3 regions of the Cupriavidus necator N-1 genome follow, and region 3 is predicted to be linked to each of the others. Evidence: predicted binding sites of a transcription regulator. Region 3 holds the regulator's gene; each other region holds the start of a gene.

Evidence for each region. Region 3 encodes LexA, which represses DNA repair genes until DNA is damaged. Its sites were predicted from a motif close to ACTGTATNNNNATACAGT; they were not measured.
Region 1: the regulator LexA is predicted to act here: its motif matches at 1,372-1,389, upstream of recA (recombinase RecA).
Region 2: the regulator LexA is predicted to act here: its motif matches at 4,655-4,672, upstream of CNE_RS01580 (ATP-dependent helicase).

The regions. Positions count from the first base shown of each region.
Region 1 covers NC_015726.1:570,041-576,385, forward strand. The annotation lists gene CNE_RS02780 (sensor histidine kinase) at 1-558, opposite strand, end outside; gene CNE_RS02785 (response regulator) at 614-1,303, opposite strand; gene recA (recombinase RecA) at 1,530-2,594, shown strand; gene recX (recombination regulator RecX) at 2,697-3,161, shown strand; gene CNE_RS02800 (DUF2889 domain-containing protein) at 3,471-4,166, shown strand; gene sucC (ADP-forming succinate--CoA ligase subunit beta) at 4,256-5,422, shown strand; gene sucD (succinate--CoA ligase subunit alpha) at 5,522-6,345, shown strand, end outside.
Region 2 covers NC_015726.1:319,311-325,655, reverse strand. The annotation lists gene CNE_RS01615 (porin) at 1-757, opposite strand, end outside; gene CNE_RS41975 (GntR family transcriptional regulator) at 1,050-1,268, shown strand; gene CNE_RS41970 (GntR family transcriptional regulator) at 1,217-1,678, shown strand; gene CNE_RS01605 (hypothetical protein) at 1,660-1,848, opposite strand; gene CNE_RS01600 (LysE family transporter) at 1,927-2,574, opposite strand; gene CNE_RS01595 (hypothetical protein) at 2,658-3,257, opposite strand; gene CNE_RS01590 (SoxW family protein) at 3,406-3,912, shown strand; gene CNE_RS01585 (TlpA disulfide reductase family protein) at 4,025-4,561, shown strand; gene CNE_RS01580 (ATP-dependent helicase) at 4,712-6,345, shown strand, end outside.
Region 3 covers NC_015726.1:2,255,828-2,262,172, forward strand. The annotation lists gene CNE_RS10615 (replicative DNA helicase) at 1-121, opposite strand, end outside; gene rplI (50S ribosomal protein L9) at 290-742, opposite strand; gene rpsR (30S ribosomal protein S18) at 775-1,053, opposite strand; gene priB (primosomal replication protein N) at 1,057-1,356, opposite strand; gene rpsF (30S ribosomal protein S6) at 1,434-1,808, opposite strand; gene CNE_RS10640 (asparaginase) at 1,927-2,919, opposite strand; gene lexA (transcriptional repressor LexA) at 3,177-3,830, shown strand; gene CNE_RS41700 (hypothetical protein) at 3,941-4,111, shown strand; gene CNE_RS10650 (hypothetical protein) at 4,151-4,495, opposite strand; tRNA gene CNE_RS10655 (tRNA-His) at 4,587-4,662, opposite strand; gene CNE_RS10660 (hypothetical protein) at 4,769-5,080, opposite strand; gene dusA (tRNA dihydrouridine(20/20a) synthase DusA) at 6,057-6,345, opposite strand, start outside.

The DNA.
Region 1 (6,345 bases), 1.7 Mb from region 3:
GCCGCTGACCTGCTTCAGGTCAATATAGGTGTAGGCCACGCGCACGTCGTTGCCGGCCACGTGGTCATCGCGCAGGGACACCAGGCCCGCATGGCCCTGGTCTTCCTCGGACGGCAGCGGCAGGTCGTGGTCGCCGGCGATATACTCGCCGCGCTTGCCGACCACCTGGTAATAGATGTTGTCGGTCTCGTCGGCGCGCAGGATCTCGCGCGCCGACAGCGGCAGCTGCAGCGTGATGCGCCCGTTGACCTCGCGCACCTGCTGCGACAGCACGATGGCGCTGGCTTCCAGCGCGCGGTCGAAGGGCCCGTTGGCGATCGACTTGGCCACCAGGTAGGTCACCGCGATGCTCATCGGCCAGAGCAGCAGCAGCGGCGCCAGCATCCAGTCGAGGATCTCGCCGAACAATGAGCGCGGCGACGGATGCGCGGTGCTTTCCTCCAGGTGCGGCAGTGCGTCGGCCAGGTCCTGGTCGGCGGCGTCCGGGGCCGGGGCGGTGGAAGGAGGGGGTGGCGCGGCGCGGGGCGCGCGCCGCCAGGGCAGTCGCAGCAGGCTCATCTCGGCGGTTTGCGCTCAGGTCGGTCGCTTGGCCTGCGGTTGCGTCGGGTGGGGATCAGTGGTGCGTGGCCACCGCCGGCTGGAATTTCTCCAGGCAGTAGCCAAGCCCGCGTACAGTGGCGATGCGGATGCCGCCGACTTCGATCTTCTTGCGCAGTCGGTGCACGTAGACCTCGATGGCGTTGTTGCTGACTTCCTCGCCCCACTCGCACAGGTGGTCCACCAACTGCTCTTTCGATACCAGGCGGCCGCTGCGTGTCAGCAGGATCTCCAGCAACCCGATCTCGCGCGCGGACAGGTCCAGCATCTGGTCGTTGATATAGGCGATGCGCCCGACCTGGTCGTAGGCCAGCGGCCCGTGCCGCATCAGCGTGGCGCCGCCGCCGGCGCCGCGCCGCACCAGCGCGCGTACGCGCGCTTCCAGTTCGGACAGGGCAAAGGGCTTGGCCATATAGTCGTCGGCCCCAAGGTCCAGGCCCTTGACGCGCTCGTCGACGCTGTCGGCGGCGGTCAGGATCAGCACCGGCAGCATGGCGCCGCGCGCGCGCAGGCGCTTGAGCACTTCCAGCCCGGACATGCGCGGCAGGCCCAGGTCCAGGATCAGCAGGTCGAAGGTCTGGGTCGACAGCGCGGAATCGGCTTCCAGGCCATTGGTGACGTGGTCGACGGCATAGCCCGAGTGGCGTAGCGAGCGCGTCAGGCCGTCGGCCAGCACGTCGTCATCTTCGGCGATCAGAATGCGCATGGTTGTCTCCACCCTGGCCGGCATAGCCGGCGCCGGCGGAATGAGGCGCGATGGGGCTTGCCAAGCATACTGTTTTTTTATACAGTACCCGCACGTTCCGCTGGGGCTGCCCGGGGAGACCCCCTGGAGAGCGGCCGCGCAGACAGCCGGGCCGGCGCTGGCGCCAGAAAATGCCGGTGCCGCGCCACATGCGGCCTATTTATACACCATTGATTCAAGGACGACCATGGACGACAAGAAGGCAGGTGCCGGCGTGAGCGCCGAGAAGCAGAAGGCGCTTGCCGCCGCGCTCTCCCAGATCGAGAAGCAGTTCGGCAAGGGCTCGATCATGCGCCTGGGCGACGGCGAGGTCGAGAAGGACATCCAGGTGGTATCCACCGGTTCGCTCGGCCTGGACATCGCGCTTGGCGTCGGCGGCCTGCCGCGCGGCCGCGTGGTCGAGATCTATGGTCCGGAATCGTCGGGCAAGACCACGCTGACGCTGCAGGTCGTGGCCGAGATGCAGAAGCTGGGCGGCACCTGCGCCTTTATCGACGCCGAGCACGCGCTGGACGTCAGCTACGCCAACAAGCTGGGCGTCAATGTCGGCGACCTGCTGATCTCACAGCCGGACACCGGTGAGCAGGCGCTGGAAATCACCGACGCGCTGGTGCGCTCGGGCTCGATCGACCTGATCGTGATCGACTCGGTGGCGGCGCTGGTGCCCAAGGCCGAAATCGAAGGCGAAATGGGCGATTCGCTGCCGGGCCTGCAGGCCCGCCTGATGAGCCAGGCGCTGCGCAAGCTGACCGGCACCATCAAGCGCACCAACTGCCTGGTGATCTTCATCAACCAGATCCGCATGAAGATCGGCGTGATGTTCGGCTCGCCGGAAACCACCACCGGCGGCAATGCGCTGAAGTTCTACGCCTCGGTGCGCCTGGATATCCGCCGCATCGGCTCGATCAAGAAGGGCGACGACGTGATCGGCAACGAGACCAAGGTCAAGGTGGTCAAGAACAAGGTGTCGCCGCCGTTCCGCGAAGCCTTCTTCGACATCCTCTACGGCCAGGGCATCTCGCGCCAGGGCGAGATCATCGACCTGGGCGTGGACGCCAAGATCGTCGAGAAGTCCGGCGCCTGGTACAGCTACAACGGCGACAAGATCGGCCAGGGGAAGGACAACGCGCGCGAATACCTGCGCGAGAACCCGGACATTGCCGACGAGATTGAAAACAAGGTGCGCGCGGCGCTGGGCGTGGTGGCCATGAACCCCACGGCGGCTGCCACGCCGGTAGCGGTCGAAGACTGACCGCGCCAGCGGCCATTGCGCCATCCGGAAGGCCGGGGCATCGCCGATGCCCCGGCCTTTTTGCTTGGCGCGGACCCCTCCATCCACAGAATTCGGTAACCCATGGCACGTCCCCCGCTCTCGCTGAAGGCCCGCGCCGTCGGCTACCTGTCGCGCCGCGAGCACAGCCGTGCCGAACTGGCGCGCAAGCTGGCGCCGCATGCCGAGTCGGCCGAGCAGCTGGAGCAGTTGCTGGACGCGCTTGAGCGCGAGAACTGGCTGTCGAACCAGCGCTTTGCCGACAGCCTTGTGCACCGCCGCGGCGCCCGCTACGGCACCGCGCGCGTGATGCAGGAGGCCAAGACCCACAAGCTCGGCAGTGAGCAGCTGGGTGATCTACAAGAGCGGCTGCGCGCCACGGAAGTGGAGCGCGCCCGTGAGGTCTGGCGCAAGCGCTTCGGCACTCCGCCCGACACACCCGAGGCGCGGGCCAAGCAGATCCGCTTCATGGTCGCGCGCGGGTTTTCGCGTTCGGTCGTCAGCAAGATCATCCAGGGTGCGGACGAAGACTACGGCGACGAGGGTTAAGTAGGATGTATGGCGCATGCGCCATTTCCCCCCGGAGTACCTGCACTGCCATCAGGGTAAATTCGCTGCATTGCGTCATCTCCCGATCGGACTGCAGACGATTTTGTTGCCATCGCTGAGCCCGTGTTTGCTGGTGCGTTGCGCCAAGCCGCCGTGCCACGCCGGGTACCATGGTCGGCCGACAATCCCGCCGCGACAGTTGCTGCGCAAGGATGTTCCCGGCCAACGCGGCGCGGCATGTTAAACTCCCCGGGTTATTCGGTGCTCCGGCACCGCCGTTCCCCAGCCCCCCGTATTTCCAGCCTGGCCATGCCTCTGTCCCAGCCCGTCAACCGCTCCCAGCGTCACCGTCGCGCCATTACGGCCGAGGCGTACCAGAGAGAGGACGGCTTGTGGGATATCGAGGTGCGCCTGACCGACACCAAACCTCGCGACATCGAACTGGCCGGCGACCGCGTCCGGCCGGTAGGCCAGCCCCTGCACGACCTGTGGCTGCGCGTCACGATCAATGAGGAAATGACGGTGCTGGATGCCGAGGCCTGCTCGGACTGGGTGCCGTATCCGTCCCATTGCGACACGATCGGCCCGGCTTACCGCAAGCTGATCGGCCTGAACCTGCGCAAGGGCTTTCGCAAGGCCGTGCGTGAGCGCCTGGGCGGCATGCACGGCTGCTCGCACCTGACCGAGGCCGCGGGCGTGCTGCCCAGCACGGCGATCCAGGCCTTTGCCGGTGAAGTCATCAATATCCGCGACAACGGCGAGGACGACCCGAATCCGGAGCCGCCCTATCAGTTGAACGGCTGCCACGCCCTGCGTTTCGATGGCGAGGTGGTTCGTCAGTTTTACCCGCGCTGGTATGGTCACCAGCCGACGCCCAAGGTACGGGCCGAGGCAGCACCTGCCGTCGCGACTGCGCCTCAGGCGCCGCCCGCGGCCAATGGCGACCGCGGCAATGATGGCAACGACGCTGTCCCGGCCGAGCGGCCGACCGGCACCTCCGGCTGATTCTCAGGATTGGCCAGCCTGACGAGAGAGTTCGTCTTCTTTCAGATTCTTCCCTTCTACCTTTTACGCCTACCCGAAAGGAAACACGCATGAATATCCATGAGTATCAAGGCAAGGAAATCCTGCGCAAATACAATGTGCCGGTTCCGCGCGGCATCCCCGCGTTCTCGGTTGACGAGGCCCTGAAGGCCGCAGAAACGCTCGGCGGACCGGTGTGGGTCGTCAAGGCCCAGATTCATGCGGGTGGCCGCGGCAAGGGCGGCGGCGTGAAGGTTGCCAAGAGCATCGACGACGTCAAGACCTACGCCTCGAACATCCTGGGCATGCAGCTGGTCACGCACCAGACCGGTCCGGAAGGCAAGAAGGTCAACCGCCTGCTGATCGAAGAAGGCGCCGACATCAAGAAGGAACTGTACGTTTCGCTGGTGGTGGACCGTGTTTCGCAGAAGGTCGCGCTGATGGCCTCGAGCGAAGGCGGCATGGACATCGAAGAAGTCGCTGCCCACAGCCCGGAAAAGATCCACACCCTGATCATCGAGCCGTCGGTCGGCCTGACCGACGCTGAAGCCGACGACATCGCCCGCAAGATCGGCGTGCCCGACGCGAGCGTGGCGCAAGCCCGCCAGGCGCTGCAAGGCCTGTACAAGGCGTTCTATGAAACCGACGCTTCGCTGGCTGAAATCAACCCGCTGATCCTGACCGGCGACGGCAAGGTCATCGCGCTGGACGCCAAGTTCAACTTCGACTCGAACGCGCTGTTCCGTCACCCGGAAATCGTTGCCTACCGGGACCTGGATGAAGAAGACGCCAACGAAATCGAAGCCTCGAAGTTCGACCTGGCCTACATCTCGCTGGACGGCAACATCGGCTGCCTGGTGAACGGCGCCGGCCTGGCCATGGCCACCATGGACACCATCAAGCTGTTCGGCGGCGAGCCGGCCAACTTCCTCGACGTGGGCGGCGGTGCCACCACCGAGAAGGTGACCGAAGCCTTCAAGCTGATGCTGAGCAACCCGAACGTGGAGGCCATCCTGGTCAACATCTTCGGCGGCATCATGCGTTGCGACGTGATCGCCGAAGGCGTGATCTCCGCTTCCAAGGCCGTGCACCTGACGGTGCCGCTGGTCGTGCGCATGAAGGGCACCAACGAAGACCTCGGCAAGAAGATGCTGGCCGACTCGGGCCTGCCCATCATCTCGGCCGACACGATGGAAGAAGCCGCCCAGAAGGTGGTGGCCGCTGCCGCTGGCAAGTAAGCCGTCGCACGAACGCAACCATACGCGAACGCGGGCGGTGCGCAGGCGCTTTGATGCGCCCTCGCGCGCGTCGCTCGTAGCCAAGCAAAGGATTACAGCATGTCGATTCTGATCAACAAAGACACCAAGGTCATCACCCAGGGCATCACCGGCAAGACCGGCCAGTTCCACACCCGTGGCTGCCGCGACTACGCCAACGGCAAGAACTGCTTCGTCGCGGGCGTGAACCCGAAGAAGGCCGGTGAAGACTTCGAAGGCATTCCCATCTACGCCAGCGTCAAGGACGCCAAGGCCCAGACCGGCGCCACCGTGTCGGTCATCTATGTGCCGCCCGCAGGTGCCGCTGCCGCGATCTGGGAAGCCGTTGACGCCGACCTGGACCTGGTGGTCTGCATTACCGAAGGCATCCCCGTGCGCGACATGATGGAAGTCAAGGACCGCATGCGCCGTGAGAAGAAGAAGACCCTGCTGCTGGGACCGAACTGCCCAGGCCTGATCACGCCGGACGAAATCAAGATCGGCATCATGCCGGGCCACATCCACAAGAAGGGCCGCATCGGCGTGGTGTCGCGCTCGGGCACGCTGACGTACGAAGCCGTGGGCCAGCTGACCGCGCTGGGCCTGGGCCAGTCGTCGGCTGTCGGCATTGGTGGCGACCCCATCAACGGCCTGAAGCACATCGACGTGATGAAGATGTTCAACGACGATCCGGAAACGGACGCCGTGGTCATGATCGGTGAGATCGGCGGTCCGGACGAGGCCAACGCGGCTTACTGGATCAAGGAAAACATGAAGAAGCCGGTGGTTGGCTTCATCGCTGGCGTGACCGCGCCTCCGGGCAAGCGCATGGGCCACGCCGGCGCGCTGATCTCGGGCGGTGCCGATACCGCCCAGGCCAAGCTGGAAATCATGGAAGCCTGCGG
Region 2 (6,345 bases), 1.9 Mb from region 3:
CCAGTGTGACAAGCGTGCCATGCCCGCCGCTTTTGTTCAGGGTGGCGTAGTAGACGCCGGACAGCCGCGTCAGCGCCGGCAGCAAGCGGTAGTTGGCGCCGACCCATGCCATCTGGCTGCGCGTGGCGGCGTAGGAGTTCTCCGGCGTGGCCACGGTATCGCCCGAGGACACGGTCAGGTTGTAGCCGGCAAACAGGCGCAGGTTGTTCAGCGCATAGCTGCCGCCTAGCGTGTACTGGCGCGAACTGGCGTACAGGTTGTCCATGCGGCTCTGCGCGTCGCGCAGTTCCTCGTAGATGCCGGTCAGGTTCAGGTTGCCCTGCGCGTACTTGATGGCCGCGCTCAGCTGCTTGCCGCTGTTGAAGCTGCCCGCCATGCCGTCGCTGCCGGCCTGCGCGCGCACACTCAGCCCGCCCCACACCGGCGAGTTGTAGGTCGCGGCATTGAGGCGCGAGCCCCAGTTGCGGCCATAGACCAGGGTGGCGACCGAACTGGCCTGCAGGCCCATCGGGTCGATCGCGCCGCTCTCGTCATCGGTCAGGCTCATGGCCCGGCCCAGCAGCTGCGTGCCCCAGTCGTTGCTGGCCAGGCCCACTTGCGCGCGCCGGTTGAATAGCGGATCGTAGCGCCCGGTGCCGGAGGTGATCATGCCCTCCAGGTTGAAGACCCGACGCAGTCCGCCGCCAAGGTCCTCGGCACCGCGCATGCCCCAGAAGCTGACGCCGTACTGGTTGCTGCCGAAGCGGAAGGTGCCCACGTCGCCGCCCGGGCGGGCGATGCCGTTGACCTAGTCGAGGCCGGCCACGGCGCGGCCGTACAAGGTGATGCCGGTGCCGGCGGACTGGGCGCAGGCGCCCCCGGCCGACGCTGCGAGCAGCGCCGTCAGAGCAATGCGTTTCATGATCAATGACTCCTGGATAGGCAGACGGTATCCACCGGCGCGGCCGTCGTTGTTGTGGCCGATGGGGAAGGTCGACCGCAGCCGCGCACGGCTGCGGCGGCGGGGGGCAGGTGGGCATGGCTTGCAGGGCGCGCTCGAAAGCGGCCCCGTGTCCGTCAGCCGCATGGCCGAAGGCGATGTGGGCGGTGTCATCGCCGATCCCCTGGGGATTTCACGCGTCACGGCCCGCCGCGCCCAGCAGGTGCTGGCGGAGGAAGGCGCGATCACGCGCAGCCGCGGCGCGGGCACCTTTATCGCGCCGCGCCCTGAGCCGAAGTGGCGGCGCGGCTGGACAACTTCAGCGAGCTGGCGCGCCGGCGCGGCATGACGCCGGCCAGCGAGCGGGTGGCGTTCGAACGCCGCCGCGCCACGACGCAGGAGGCCGCGGCGCTGGCACTGCCGGACGCCGATGAGATCGTCAGGCTGACCCGCCTGCGCAAGGCCGACGGGCAGATTTTCTGGATCGATGTGACCACGCTGGCGCTGGCCGTGCTGCCCGACGCCAGCGCCATCGGCGAATCGCTGTACGCCTACCTGGAGCGGATCGGCAAGCCGGTGCTGCGCGTCACCGAGAAGCTGCGCGCGATCGTGGCAACCGAGGAGCTGGCCGCACGACTGGGCATCGAGCCGGGCGAGCCGCTGCTGCACATCCGGCGCACCGGCTACACCCATGACGACCAGCCGGTCGAACTGACCGACGCGTACTACCTGAACGACTTCTACGAACTGACGCCGTAGCGCCCCGCATGCCCGGCCACCGGCGGCTCGACCGGGGGCGGGGTCGGGTCTTCCTCTGGCGGCAACGGCAAGTCCGGGGGGATGCCCGGCGGCCCGGGCTCTTCGACCGGGGGCACGGTATGGCGCGGCTGCAGGCGCGCAACGGCGCGGGGGTTCGGCAAGGCGGGCATGCGGGGTCTCCGTGGCCGGGTTTCCTCCTCATTGAAGCAAACCCGGCCGGTGCGCGCCAGTAATGATGCAAGCCCTGCTCAGGCGTGTTGCCGGCGCACGAAGAACAGCGCCGCGCCCACCGCCATCAGCACGCTGCCAAAGAAGCGGTTCTGCCAGCGCACCGCGCGCGCATTGCGGAACAGCCCCTGCATGCGCGAAGCCAGTAGCGCATAGCCATGCATCACCACCAGGTCCACGCAGCACATGGTGGCGGCCAGGATCGCCAGCTGCAGCGCCAGCGGCCGGTTGGGATCGATGAACTGCGGCAGCACCGCGACCATGAAGATGATGCCCTTGGGGTTGGTCACATTGGTCAGCAGGCCGGTGGCAAAGCGCCGGCGCCGGCTCATCACCGCCACGCGCACGGGGGCGGCGCCGCCACCCTGGTCCGCCCCGCTCTCCATCTTCGCGCGCCATTGCTGCACGCCGAGGTAGATCAGGTACAGCGCGCCAATCGTCTTGACCACCATGAAAGCCTGCTCCGAGGCCAGCAGCAGCGCGCCCAGCCCGCCGCCCGCCACCAGCAGCACGATCACCAGCCCGGCCTGCAGACCGAAGATGGTGGTGGTGGTCCTGCGCAGCCCATATGAGAGCCCATGGCTCATCGACAGCACCGCGCCCGACCCCGGCGACACGGCGATCACCCAGCACGCAGCGAAATAAGCCAACCACACTTCCCAACGCATCCCTACTCTCCTTTGACGACAACGATGCCGGGGCCACGATCCCGCAGCCACGGCACAAACAATTTTTCCTGCGGCGCGGCGCGTCAGAACGGGTGGAAGCCGCCCAGGAACTGCTCCACCTGCTCGGCCTGGCGCGCGCGCGCGGCATCGCCCGATTCCAGCACCACCGCCTGGTACGCGCGCGTACCCACGGCCACCAGGCGCGCCGTCAGCCGGCGCGGCGACTGGTCCTGCGGCGACACCCCGCTGGCCTGCACTTCCACGCCGGCAAGCGGGCGGCCCGGACGGTCGGCACTCATCATGGTGACCGGCCGCGCGCGCGGCTCGCCCGACGGCGTGCCAAGGTTGGCCAGCAGGCCGGCCTGCATCGCCGCCAGCGCCTCGCGCCGCAGGGCTTCGTCATCGGCGGGCAGCGTCACCACGCCCACGGCGAAGAGCGTGTCGTCGACGCGCGCGGCTTCCATCGTCATCGGCAGCTTGCGCCCGGCAATGGTCACGTCGCGCGCGGCGCTGGTGGGCTTGCCCGGATACAGCGCGGCATAGGCGCCCTCGCCAGACTGGATGGTGCGCCAGTCATAGCGCGGCGAACAGGCGCACAGGGCGAATGCCAGCACGGCGGCACAGCACAGCAGCGGCCGGCGGACAGCGGCAGGAAAGCTCGGCGGGGGCGGCACAAGACGCATCGGGAATCCATGGGGGGACGGCGCGCACAGGCTGCGGGCGGCGCTGGCGGGCGCCATCGCCTGCGGGCGGAAACCGGTATTATCCCGAAAGCGGCGCGCCAGTGCTTGCCGCGCCGCTCCCACTACCCCCTGCCCCCACGTTCCTGCCATGCCTGCCGCCCGCATCGCCCGCCACGTCTTTGCCACCACCAGCCTGCGCTGGGTGGCCGCGAGCGCGTTGCTGGCAGCCGCAACCAGCATGCCCGCCGCCGCCAGCCCCGCTCATCTGCCGCCGGCCACCGACCTGGCCGCCCACGGCACCGAGGCCGCGCGCCGCGGCGAGCCGCTGGTGGTGCTGGTGTCGATGCCGGGCTGCAGCTATTGCGATGCCGTGCGCCGCAACTACCTCGGCCCGCAGGCCGCCGCCGGCGAGATTGCCGTGCGCGAACTCGACATGACCTCCGACACCCCGCTGCGCGATGCCGACGGCAGCCTGACTACCGCGCGCGCGTGGGCGCGGGCGCACCAGGTGCAGGTGGCGCCCACGGTGCTGTTCCTGGACCGCCAGGGCCGCGCCGCCGCCGGCCCGCTGCGCGGCATGCAGCCGGATTTCTACGGCGCCTACCTGGAACAGGCGCTGGACCAGGCACGCGCCGCCATCGCCACCCGGCGCTGAACGGATTGGCGCGCTTGCGGCAGATTGCCGCAGCCCGGCCCCGCGCAGCGCGCGAACGCCCGCGGCATTAGAATGTCCCAATGCTGACCCGAACCTGCCTGACCCGGATTCCATGACCACTGCTGCTCCTGCCATCAAAACCTCCCGCAAGCCCTGGCCCATCGTCGTGGCCGTGGTCGTGCTCGCGCTGCTGGGCTGGTTCGGCTACCGCGCGCTGTCGCCGGCCAATACGGCCCCGGCGGCCACCTTCACGCTGCTGTCGGGCGAGAAGGTCAGCACCGCCGACCTCAAGGGCAAGGTCTACATGATCAACTTCTGGGCCACCAGCTGCGCCACCTGCGTCAAGGAAATGCCGGACATGGTCCGCACCTATGAGCAGTTCAAGGGCAAGGGGCTGGAATTCGTCGCCGTGGCGATGAACTACGACCCGCCCATGTATGTGATGAACTACGCCAAGACGCGCGGCCTGCCGTTCAAGGTGGCCATGGATTCCGACGGCGCCGCGGCCAAGGCCTTCGGCAATGTGCAGCTGACGCCGACCACCTTCGTGGTAGACAAGGACGGTCGCATCCTGAAGCGCTATGTGGGCGAGCCCGAGTGGGATGCACTGCACAAGCTGCTGGATGGCGCGCTGGCAAAGTCCGCGTAACGCTCCCGGCGGCAACCGCAGCGAAAAGGTGCTCATTGAGCACCTTTTTTTGTTTTTAGGCACGATCGCCAGGGCAGCAGGTTGCGCGACATCCCTGTATGGATATACAGTTGGCGCCAGCCTTTTCTGAGCCTTCCCCGAGCCCCGCCTGTGACTTTGGACCTAGCCCCCGCCGCCGACCTCGCGGCCCCTGACGCCGATGACGTCCCCGCCTACCTGTCCCGGCTCAACCCGGAGCAGCGCGCCGCGGTGGAACACGGCAGCGACGCGCCGCTGCTGATCATCGCCGGCGCCGGCTCGGGCAAGACCAATACGCTGGCGCACCGGGTCGCGCACCTGGTGCTGGCCGGTGCCGATCCGCGCCGCATCCTGCTGCTGACGTTCTCGCGCCGCGCCGCGGCCGAGATGGGACGGCGCGTCGAGCGCATCGTCGACCAGGCACTCGGCACCCAGACCGGCGCGGGGCGCGCGGCGCTGCAATGGTCCGGCACCTTCCACGCCATCGGCGCGCGCCTGCTGCGCGAATACGCCGAGACCCTGGGCCTGTCGCCCGCCTTCACCATCAGCGACCGCGGCGATGCCGCCGACCTGATGCACGTGGTGCGCCACGACCTGGGGCTGTCAGAGACCGCGAGCCGCTTCCCGAAGAAGGAAACCTGCCTGTCGATCTACTCGCGCGTGGTCAACACCCAGGCGCTGCTGGAAGACGTGCTCAGGCAGCAGTTCCCGCGCTACGCGATGTGGGCCGATGCGCTGCGCACCCTGTTCGCCGGCTATGTCGAGGCCAAGCAGAAGCAGCATGTGCTGGACTATGACGACCTGCTGCTGTACTGGGCGCAGGCCATGGCCGAGCCCACCATCGCGCAGGACATGGGCGCGCGCTTCGACCATGTGCTGGTCGACGAATACCAGGACACCAATGCGCTGCAGGCGTCGATCCTGCTGGCCATGCGACCGGACGGCCGCGGCCTGACCGTGGTGGGCGACGACGCGCAGTCGATCTACGCCTTCCGCGGCGCTACCGTGCGCAATATCCTGGACTTCCCGGCGCAGTTCACGCCGGCCGCGCAGCAGGTCACGCTGTCGCAGAACTACCGCTCGACGCAGCCGATCCTGCAGGCCGCCAACGCCGTGATCGGGCTGGCGGCCGAGCGCTATACCAAGGACCTGTGGTCCGAGCGCGCCTCGGCCGAAAAGCCCGGCGTGATCGTGGTCAACGATGAGGCCGACCAGGCCCGCTACGTGGTCGAGCAGGTGCTGGCGCGGCGCGAGGCCGGCCTGACGCTGATGGCGCAGGCGGTGCTGTTCCGCGCCGCCGACCACAGTGCGCAGGTGGAGATCGAGCTGGCCCGGCGCAATATCCCGTTCGTGAAGTTCGGCGGACTGAAATTCCTGGAGTCGACCCACGTCAAGGACGTGCTGGCGGTGGTGCGCTGGCTGGAAAACCCGCGCGACCGCATGGCGGGCTTCCGCACGCTGCAGCTGCTGCCCGGCATCGGCCCCAAGACCGCGGCGCGCGTGCTGGATGCGATGGCGCTGGCCACCGAGCCCTTGTTCTCGCTGGAGGAATTCGAGCCGCCGCCGGCCGCCGCGCCCGCCTGGGCCGACCTGCTGGCGCTGGCGCGCGCGCTGATGGCGCCCACCTCGCCGTGGCCGTCGGAGTTCGAGCAAGTGCTGGCCTGGTACGCGCCGCACCTGGAGCGCCTGCACGACGATGCCGCCGCGCGCCAGGCCGACCTGCAGCAGCTGGAGCGCATCGCCGCCACCTACGGCGCGCGCGAGCG
Region 3 (6,345 bases):
CAATGCGGTCCCAGGCGGCGTTGTCCAGCAGCAGGCCACCCAGCACCGATTGCTCGGCTTCGATGGAATGCGGCGGGACCTTGAGGTTCTCGAGTTGGGGGTCGGCGACAGGCGCGTTCATGGGGAGGGATTATACCGGCGGGTGGACGCACTTCGCCGTACATTTGGCGACCGGGCCTGCAATGACAAGCGAACAACAAAAAAGGCAGGAGCCAGGGCTCCTGCCTTTCTTGCTTGCAGTGCTTGCGGTGCTTCAGCCGGCGCAGCGCGCCGGCGAGGCGGCACGTCCTTAGACGCTCTCGCCCACGACCGACACGGTCACGTCGACCACGACGTCCGTGTGCAGCGCGACGCTGACCGGGTGGTCGCCCACCATCTTCAGCGGGCCGTTCGGCATGCGAACCTGGGCCTTTTCCAGCTTGAAGCCTTGGCCAGCCAGGGCTTCAGCGATGTCGGCGTTGGTCACGGAACCGAACAGGCGGCCGTCCACACCCGACTTCTGGCTGATCTGTACCGTCAGGCCGTTCAGCTTCTCGCCTTCGGCTTGCGCGGCGGCCAGCTTCTCGGCAGCGGCCTTTTCCAACTCGGCGCGCTTGACTTCGAATTCGGCGATCGCGGTTTGCGTAGCGCGGCGGGCCTTCTTGCCCGGGATCAGGAAGTTACGGGCGTAACCGTCCTTCACCTTGACGATGTCACCCAGGTTGCCCAGGTTGACGACTTTTTCCAGCAGAATAATTTGCATCGCATTCTCTCCTTAACGGACCTAGGGCCTGATCAGTTCTTGTGCAGGTCGGTGTACGGCATCAGCGCGAGGAAACGCGCACGCTTGATGGCCGTATCCAGCTGACGCTGATAGTGAGCCTTAGTACCGGTCAGGCGGGCCGGCGTGATCTTGCCGTTGTCGCCGATGAAGTCCTTCAGGGTGTCCAGATCCTTGTAGTCGATCTGTTCCACGCCAGCCACGGTGAAGCGGCAGAAGCGCTTGCGCTTGAACAGCGGGTTCTGTTGCTGGAAGCGCTTCTTGTTCTTGTTGTCACGTTTGACGAATGCCATGATTCAATCCTTTTCGAATGCTTTACATCCAGTGATGTGAAAGACGAGAGCCTTGCTGTTGCGGTGCCTGCGGGCCAGGAATCCTTCGCAGTCGAGCAGCGTGCCGAGCGGCAACCGCTCCAGACGCTGGCCAACCTGTCCGATCCCCATCGCTGCGATTGCAAACTCGACCTGCCGCGGCGTTTGCGCCTCGACGGCCTCGCCGCTGTACTGCAGGATGCAGTTCACGACGGGGACCCCGGCCGGGGTATAGCGCAGGGCATCGCGTTCCGCCAGGGTGGCGGCAAGCCGAAGCTGGTTCAACGCGGGGCCTCTTGCTGGTTGCAATCCATGCTGCCGTGGCTGACGCTGTCAGCCATGGCACGCACCGCAGTCCGCACTCAGGCGGCCTGGCCTTCGGTGGTCGTTTGCGCGGCCTTGCGGGCTTCTTCGCGCTGCACTTCCTTCATCATCGGCGAAGGTGCGGTCTCGGCCTTCTTGGTCTGCACGATCAGGTGGCGCAGGACGGCGTCGTTGAACTTGAACGCGTGTTCCAGTTCAGCCAGCGTTTCCTTGCCGCATTCGATGTTCAGGCAAACGTAGTGAGCCTTGGCCAGCTTCTGGATCATGTAAGCCATCTGGCGACGGCCCCAGTCTTCCACGCGGTGAACGTTGCCGTTCTGCGAGGTCACGAGCTGCTTGTAGCGCTCGATCATGGCCGGCACTTGTTCGCTCTGGTCCGGGTGGACGATGAAGACGATTTCGTAATGACGCATTGACGCTCCTTTTGGATTAGCCACCCGGGCGTCACGAGTCCGGTGTGGCAAGGTTGAATAGCTTTACATTATAGCGCGCGTATCGGCAAGTGCGCAAGCCGCTGTTTACACAGGCAAATCAGGCGTTGGCAATCAAGGCCTGCAGCCTCGCCGGATCCCGCGCCAGCCCTGCGTCGGCTGCCAGCGCCATGGCCAGCAGCACGCGCGCCTTATAGGGATTGAGGTCCGTTGCGGAAACAAAAGCCCCATCCGCCGGGCTGAGCTGGGGCGGAATCGCCACATGGCCGGCCCCGGTGCGGGAACTGCGCACCACGGCCACACCCGCGGCAGCGGCATCGGCCAGCGCCTCGGCCAGCACCTCATGCACCGAGCCATTGCCAGCGGCAGCCACCACGAGTCCGGCGACGCCCGCGCGGACCAGCGCATCCACAGCCACCCTGCCCGGCTGGGCGTAGCTGGCCACGATCTCCACCACCGGCCACGCCGTCGGCATCGGCCCGATCACCCAGGCCGCGCGCGGCGCGCGCGCGAAGCGCACGTAGTCATCCTGCACGAAACCCAGCGGCCCGCAGGCCGAGACAAAAGCATCGACCGCCGACGTGTGGGCCTTGGCCACATCCCGCGCAGCGTGGATCTGCTGGTTCAGCACCACCAGCACACCCTTGCCGCGCGCATCGGGATGAGCGGCCACGCGCACCGCATCCAGCAGGTTCAGCGGGCCATCGGCCGACAGCGACGTCGACGGCCGCATTGCCGCCGTCATCACCACGGGCACCGGACACGATTGCGTCAGGTGCAGCGCCATCGCGGTTTCTTCCAGTGTATCGGTGCCGTGCGTGATCACGATGCCGGCCACGTCGGGCTGCGCGGACCAGTGCTCAACCCGCGCCGCCAGCGTTTGCCAGAGCATGAAGGTCATGTCTTTGCTGTCGACCTGGGCCACCTGCTCGGCTTCGATGCGGGCCGCCGACTGCAGCGCGGGCACCGCTGCCAGCAACGACGACACCGGCACGGTCGCCGCCTGGTAGCGAGCGCTGCTGGCGGAGTTGCCGGCCGCGCCAGCGATGGTGCCGCCGGTGGCAAGTACGACGATGCGAGGCAATTGGGTCATGGAGGCGTGCAAAGAAAGTGGGAAAACAGGAATGCCGATTGTAACGGGCGCGCCCCGCCTCGCCGCGGGCCCGCGCTGGCGATCCACAATCCGTCCATGCGACACGCCCCAAAAATTCTGCTTGCGCTCAGGCCGATACTGTATAAAATCACAGCATACTGTTTAAACATACAGTGCCTGGCCAGCCGGATGCAGGATAAAGGATCGACCGATCCCTTACCCGGAATCCCCGCGGCCCCGCACGGAATGGCGATCCCATGGCGACCCTGACACCCCGGCAGCAGCAGATTTTCGATCTGATCCGCAACACGATCCGCCGCACCGGCTTTCCGCCCACGCGCGCCGAAATCGCCGCAGAATTCGGCTTCTCATCGCCCAATGCCGCAGAAGAACACCTGAGGGCGCTGGCACGCAAGGGCGTGATCGAATTGACCCCGGGCGCCTCACGCGGCATCCGCCTGAAGGTGGCACGCAGCGATTCGGAAATGCCTGACCAGTTTTCGTTGCCGATGGCCGGCGTGATGCAGCTGACGCTGCCGCTGGTGGGCCGCGTTGCTGCCGGCAGCCCGATACTCGCCGCCGAGCATATCGACCGCCAGTACCAGGTCGACGCCTCGGTCTTCGACGAACGCCCCGATTACCTGCTGCGCGTGCGCGGCCTGAGCATGCGCGATGCCGGCATCCTCGATGGCGACCTGCTGGCCGTGCGCCGCGCCAGCGAAGCCGCCAACGGCAAGATCGTGGTGGCGCGCCTAGGTGATGACGTGACCGTCAAGCGCCTGCAGCGGCGCGGTGGCCATATCGAACTGATCGCAGAAAACCCGGACTTCACCAACATCATCGTGGAGCCTGGCGAGGAGTTCTCGCTGGAAGGCATCGCCGTCGGTCTGATCCGATCTTCCGGCTTCTAGCCGGGCACCGCAGGCAGCGAGCCTGCGCGGGCCCACCCGCTTCCATTGCTTTGCAGACGCCACCCGGCTTGCCGGGTGTTGACCCCGCTTTGCCCAAAAGAGGTGCCACCATGCCGCAAATCCACCAAGTCGCCGCCCGTCGCCCGGTCAAGCCCGTGCCGTTCCGCCAGAGCAAGGGCGTACGCGTCTACCAGGGTACGCAGCGCCGCACCATGGTCGGCAGCATGGCGGCGATCTGCCGCATGCTTGAACTCGAAACCGCCGAAAAGCTGGCTGCCTGAACCCTGCGGGCGCAGCCCGCGTAGCCGTGGGCCCCGCCCTCAGCTACGCGCACACGCCTTGGCTTCGGCTTCCAGCTCCTGCGGCGTCAGCTGCGGGAACCACGTATCGCTCTTGCGCAGTTCCAGAGCCGTACCATCCGGCTTCGCCGTCAGCGAAATCAGATAGGCGTATCGGTATTCACCCCCAGACGTGGTCTGGCCGATGCGGATCTCAGTCTGGTTCTTCGCCGGATAGTTGATGACCGCGGCGTCATCGCCCAGATTGTTGCGCAGGCATTTCGCAACATCGCCCATCGTTGCTGGCGTGAACAAGCGCATGGGCGCACGCGCGCGAATGTCCTTTTCAGAAGTACCGGTGGCACACCCTGCCACCATGGCTGCCATCGCTACGCCAATCACTGCCGCTCGAACAGACATACCATCCCCGGGGAATGCAAAACGGCGCCCTCGCGAGGCGCCGTTCTGGAAAATGCTTTGGGGTGGCTGATGGGACTCGAACCCACGACGACAGGAATCACAATCCTGGACTCTACCAACTGAGCTACAGCCACCGTAGAGGTCATCAGCGCGTTACGTTGCTGATCGACGAAAACCAAGATTATACAAACAGTTTTCCGAGATGGCTAGTATCCGGCACAATTTTTTTTAGATAAAAGCTCAGGTTCGGGACGGGCTCCACTTTGCCTCAAGCAGCACTGCCTGCTTGATGGCCTCGACGGTCTCGGCTTCGGTATCGAACTGCCCCAACAGGCGGCGCGACTTGCCGTTCAGCACGGCTTCCTGCAACGCCTTGCCCGCGGCTTCCGAAGTGCCGGGGTGCCAGCAGTAGCGTGCCGTCCATTTGCCGTCCTGCAGTTGCTCGGCAACCCAGACCACCCTGAAGTCTTCATAGACAACACCGAACGGCGCTTCGTTTTCCACGTTTGCTCTTTCCACGCTGCCCCCTGCCGGCATCGGTCCGCATGCCATGCCTTGTCTCGCCTGGGGCAAATGCGAGGGATCGTATCACGGCCGCCGACCAGGGCGCCCGGCCCGGCTGGCACCTTCGCGCATGCCGTCGATCGCTCGCGGAAATATGCTGTGCACAGCCCCTACCTCTGCAGGGTTCATGCCGCAAATGCGCGAAGCGATACTTGCGCCTGAGGGACATTGACCCCCCTCGACCTTCCCGTCAGGCGGCCCGCCCCATCGGGCCGCCTGCCTCTTTTTGGCCACCCTGCCCGCTCATTGCCGTGGCGCCAGCACCTGGCGATGGAACCTCACGAGCGTATGCGAGCCCAATCGACGTCATCGACAAAATCGATACGTCAACGAACGCAGGGAACGGGAATGCAAATCAAGTGTAGATGGCCTGCGCGAATTCTTGCGCTGACAGTATTGGCGGCCTTGCTCGGCGGATGTGCTGGCGGCGGGCTCGACGGCAGGGAATCCAGCATCACGACATACGGCACGCTGGACGTAGGCATCAGCCATACGCGCTAGCCTGCCAGCGTGACCGATGGAACTCTTTACGAGGGCGACCGTCAAATTCCCTCGTCTGGCGCATGCAAAGCGAGCGCGCAAAAAAAGAGTCCGCAGCGCGGACTCTTAAATTTAGCGATCTCAAATGCCCTGAAGGCGGTTGCACTGTAACTGTCATCCCGGCAATGCACCATACGGGTAAACGAAGAGCAACAAGCCTGGCGTAGCAGCAAGAAAGCGCCGACAAAAAAAAGCCCGCCGAAGCGGGCTAATAATCAGTTGAAGAAAGCCCTGTATTCGAGGGCAGGCACAGTGTATGGAAGTGCCCTGCCTCAGCGAATTAGGGGAATCCCTTTCCTGGCGCCGGTTTCCGGGCGATCAGGCATTGCAAGTGCGGCGCGCGGTACCCCCGCGCAGCCATGCACATTTTCACGATTTGAAGTTAGAACGCGGCCTCGGCAGTGCGCGCGCGGGCCACGCTCGCTTACGCGGCAAGTGGCTCTTGTGTCTGCGGCCGCAAGTGCGCGCGCGCCTCTTCGAACAATGCATTCACATCGGCACGCGTGCGTGCCGCATTCATGCGCTTGGCATCCGACAGCACGCGGCGCCAGCCGCGCCCGCCCGCAATGCCACGATGCAGGCCGAGCATGTGGCGCGTGACCACACCCATATATCCACCCCGCTCCACCAGGTCGCCGATATAGCGCTGCATCGCCAGTTCGACGTCGAGCCGCGACGGCGTCGGCGCACTCGCATCGCCATAGAAGCGCGCA